2 regions of the Endozoicomonas lisbonensis genome follow, and region 2 is predicted to be linked to the other one. Evidence: predicted binding sites of a transcription regulator. Region 2 holds the regulator's gene; the other holds the start of a gene.
The links. Region 2 encodes FNR, which switches genes on or off when oxygen is low (the NO sensors DNR and NnrR bind a similar motif). Its sites were predicted from a motif close to TTGATNTANATCAA; they were not measured.
Positions count from the first base shown of each region.

Region 1: the regulator FNR is predicted to act here: its motif matches at 1,409-1,422, upstream of V5J35_RS09335 (sulfatase family protein).

Region 1 is NZ_JBEWTB010000002.1:1,856,154-1,858,565, reverse strand. It holds gene V5J35_RS09335 (sulfatase family protein) at 1-1,322, opposite strand, end outside; gene V5J35_RS09330 (hypothetical protein) at 1,512-1,709, shown strand; gene V5J35_RS09325 (hypothetical protein) at 1,734-2,412, shown strand, end outside.
Region 2 is NZ_JBEWTB010000002.1:3,817,118-3,819,529, reverse strand. It holds gene hemN (oxygen-independent coproporphyrinogen III oxidase) at 1-618, shown strand, start outside; gene fnr (fumarate/nitrate reduction transcriptional regulator Fnr) at 939-1,697, shown strand; gene V5J35_RS18145 (adenine phosphoribosyltransferase) at 1,802-2,344, shown strand.

The sequences.
Region 1 (2,412 bases), 2.0 Mb from region 2:
ACGCCATAGTGACGACTTACGTCGTGCATGGCCGGGTATTCATAGAAGTGATAATAAAGGGATGAGCGCCAGTCGCAGTCGGTTCTGGCAATAATGTCTACCATGGAGTCCCCCTGCATCTCCGCTGGTATCTCAACACCTGCGTATTCTAGAAAGGTCGGTGCATAGTCAATGTTCTGTACCAGTTGACTGACTACTGTTCCGGCTTTGATTTTAGCTGGATATTGCATCAGCAAAGGCGCCCGGAAAGACTCTTCGTACATAAAGCGTTTATCAAACCAGCCATGCTCACCCATATAAAAACCCTGGTCCGAGGTGTAAACGACAATGGTATTTTCAGCCAGGTCATTGGCTTCAAGATAATCCAGTACCTCACCAACTGACTCATCCACCGACTTGATGGTTGCGAGATAGTCCTGAAGGTAACGCTGATACTTCCAGATCGCCATTTCTTCTTCTGACCAGTTCGCCTCATTGGCGTTCATCGCGTCATTACGTTCCTGATAGGCAGCATCCCACTCAGCGCGCTGCTCCGGTGTCAGGCGTTGCAGCAGGTGCGGCCATATATCTTCACGCCATTGGGTTTCTCCAACACCTGTCGTCATTTTCAGGTCATGCCCTTCCTGGGCGTCACGATAGATGTTCATGGTCTGCATCTGCGCGGCCACCCGCCCCTCGTAGGTATCGAAGTAGTTGTCTGGTACCGGAAACTCTACCTGCTCAAAGGCGCGGGTGTGGCGAGGAGCAGGCATCCAGTTACGATGTGGTGCTTTATGATGCATGACCAGGGCAAAAGGTTTGGACTTGTCCCGTTGCTGATCCAGCCATTTCAGGGTCTTGCTGGTTATCTGGTCGGTCGTGTACCCCATCTCTTTCTGAATACCTTCGGCGGTGATCCAGTCCGGATTGTAGTATTCACCCTGATCGTTAAGGACTTCCCAGTGGTCGAAATCAAAGCCATCAGGCGTCAGGTTAATATGCCACTTACCAATAACTGCTGTCGTGTACCCCGCTGCTTTTAAAAGCCTTGGCCAGACAGCCTGCGATCCATCAAACAGCTGACCATTATGGTTAAAGCCGTTCTTGTGTCCGAACTTGCCGGTAAACATGGCAGCCCGGGAAGGACCACACAGCGAATTGGTGACAAAGGACTCATCAAAACGCACACCGTTTCGGGCAATGCGGTCAATATTGGGTGTTGGGGCCAGATGGGCAATATCACTGCCGTAAGCACTAACGGCTCTGACAGCATGATCATCCGACATAATGTAGATGATATTGGGTCTTGGAGTGTCAGGTTTTAGAGTCAGGGTGGAAGACATAGGTCAGTCAGCAAAGGTGTTGGCAGGCTCATAGCTGCTTAGATTTCGAAACGTTTCGAGTTTCGGTTTTTCAGCGCTCAATTGAATTGACTCAGGTCAACATGATAGCAATTTGGTGAGTTTGAGCAGTACAAAAAAGCAGCTTAGCGGTTTCAATGTCTGTTATTAACTACAGGCAGGAACCTGATCGTGATAAGTTCAAATAAAAAGCACGATCAATACTTTCCGACCGATGTCAGCATGCAGAAAGACGAGCTGGTTATGCGGGGTACGTCGGCTATCTCTGGAAAAGCCTGCACAATAGCTATGATAGAGCCTGATATTTGGACACAGGTTCAGATGAAATCTGAACTAAATCAGAAACTGAAGGTCATAGACAGCAATTGAATGATTAAATAGTAAGTTGGAAACATGGATGTTGGACAGCTGTCTTCACCGGAAATGGTGCATAGTAACCTTGGATTTCCCATTGATTGCGACAAACTCAAGAAGGTAAGTCATTTTGCTGGCTTCTCCGTACGGGAGGTGGTCGATAAGCTTAATGACCTGCCCCCTTCTGCTGATTTTAAATCGGCTGCTGGCTTTGATAATACCTTCTGGTTTACTAATGAATACCATGGAGGTTACATCTCTGAATCTGCTACTTCATTGAAAGATACATTTAAGGAAATTAAGGAGTTTTCTCCTGTTTCTCAAAGACGTATTTCAATTGTTACCGGGGAGTCAGGTCTGTTATCCTGTTTGCCCGAATTAGCCAGACTATCAAATCTGGTTATTCTTATTGATCAAAATCCAATATTATTGTTCTTCTTGTTTTCTTTATTTAATAAGCTTTCTGAAATTGAAGACTGTAGGGACGAGGAATACGCTGACTTAATTAAATCTGCATTCCTTTTGACGAAAGATAAGGTTGAAGGCATTAGCTTTTCAGAAGAGAATGCTTTGCTTTTAGCCATGAAATACAAAGAGGCTTTTAATGAGTGGCATTGCTTTTCATCCCGGGAACGACTTGAAGAAACAAAAAAAGCATTAGAGAAAATGCATATTCACCCTTTGTGTACCAATTATTATGATGAAGAGTCAATGAAAA
Region 2 (2,412 bases):
CGTCGAATAAATGAGAGAGACCTGCCACCTGCCGATGTCAAACTGCAGATTCTGCAGCAGGCGACCCGCAGGCTGCTGGACAGTGGCTATGTTTACATCGGCATGGATCATTTTGCGCTGCCCGATGACGAGCTGGCAGTTGCACAGGAAGACGGCACACTGCATCGCAACTTTCAGGGTTATACCACACACAGCCAGTGTGACCTGGTGGGCATGGGCGTATCTTCTATCAGCAAGGTAGGCAATACCTATGCCCAGAACTATACGGATATGGCTGAATACCAGTCTGCTATCGAGCAAAACCAGTTGCCGCTCAAGCGCGGTCTGAAAATGACCAGAGATGACCAGATTCGTCAGAGTGTCATCAACGAGCTGATCTGCCATTTCAGACTGAAACCAGAAAAAATTGAGCAGCAATATACGATTGATTTTCCCAGCTATTTTCTGTCTGAACTGATCAATTTAAAACCATTGGAACAGGATGGTCTGATTACCATAACCCCCGAAATCCTGGAAGTAACACCGGCAGGCAAACTGCTGATACGAAATATCTGCATGATGTTTGACCGATATTATCAGGAGCAAAAGAATATGAAGTTCTTTTCTAAAGTTATTTAGTCTGGTTAACGTTATGCATGGATCAGAGGTTAGTAACCTCTGATCCATGCAGTGCCTCAATAAATCAGCAACAATAAAAAACACCTGCGACCTACAGATCACTGCACAAAAATAATCGCACATACCCTGCCCTAAACCCCGAAAAATGACAAAGCATTCACCAATACAGCTAGCTATTAACCGCAATATAATGCGACTTACCGAATTAAGTTTAAAAAACGATCAATATCAACATTCGTAAGTCAACACCGCACTTACACTTTCTAAATATTTTCCATAAAATAGTCAGCGTTTTGCATTTAAGACCTTGAGGGCACTCAATGACGTCTAAGCCCAACGTCCGACAACCAAGCCATGTGGCCTGCAGGGATTGCAGTCTCAGCTCTCTGTGCCTGCCGCTGGCGTTGAGTGTGAAAGACATCGACAATCTGGATCGAATCATAAAACGCGGCCGCCCGCTGAAAAAAGGCGAGCACCTGTTTCTGGAAGGAGACCCGTTCGACAGCGTATACGCTGTGCGTTCCGGGGCTATCAAAACCTACACCGCGACTAACGAAGGTGAAGAACAGATTACTGCCTTCTACCTGCCAAGCGAAATTCTCGGTCTGAGTGGTATGGACACCGACGTGTATCCGGTATCCGCCCAGGCCATGGAAACCACCATGGTGTGTGAGATTCCGTTTGAGCAGCTGGAAATGTTGTCTGACGACTTCCCGGAGCTGCGTCGTCACCTGATGCGCCTGATGAGCAAAAAGATCAGGGAAGACCAGCAAATGATGATGCTGCTGTCCAAGAAGAATGCAGACGAGCGTATCGCTACGTTCCTGATCAATCTTGCCAGCCGCTTCCGTCGTCGTGGTTTCTCGTCCCAGTCTTTCAGACTGTCCATGTCCCGTAATGAGATGGGCAACTATCTGGGTCTGGCAGTAGAGACGGTTAGCCGTGTTTTCACTCGTTTCCAGAAAAACGGCCTGATTTCGGCTGTTGGTAAGGAAATTGAAATTCGTGACGCAGTTCAACTATGCTCTCTGGCTGGCGGGAAAGCCGCTGATATTGAACAGATCATTGCAGCAAACTGATTTGATGTAACCTGTTCACACTGCCGTACAGTCCGATGGCTCCGTACGGCAGTGGTTTTCCCCAAGCCATGATCGGCACTTTCACAGCATATGGTTGCCACTCAATGATCATCGACGATTTTTATCTCAAGTCCCAGATTCGCACTGTTCCCGACTGGCCCAAGCCAGGCATCCTGTTCCGGGATGTTTCCACCATATTTGAAAACCCCAAAGCCTGGCGTGGCGTGATGGACAGCTTTATCCACCGTTACATGGAGCTGGATTTCAGCCATATTGGTGCAATGGATGCCCGGGGCTTTCTGATCGGCTCCAACCTTTCCTATGTACTCAACAAGCCCCTGGTCCTGTTTCGTAAAAAAGGTAAACTGCCCGCCAAAACCATCTCGGTAGAATACGACCTGGAGTATGGCACTGCCAGTCTGGAAGTTCATGCCGACAGTTTGCACAAAGGCGACCGGGTCTTACTGGTTGACGACCTGATCGCAACCGGCGGAACTCTGCTGGCAGCGGTTCAGCTGATTGAAAAACTGGGCGCAAAAACCATTGAAGCGGCAGCGATTATGGACCTGCCTGACCTTGGCGGCTCCCGTCGTTTGCAAAATGCAGGCGTTCCCACCTTTTCGTTGTGCGCCTTTGAAGGGGAATAGATTCTGTTGCAGAGAGAATCAGCAGCTTCTCTCTGTACTTACAGATTATTGTCAAAATGGCAGATGCT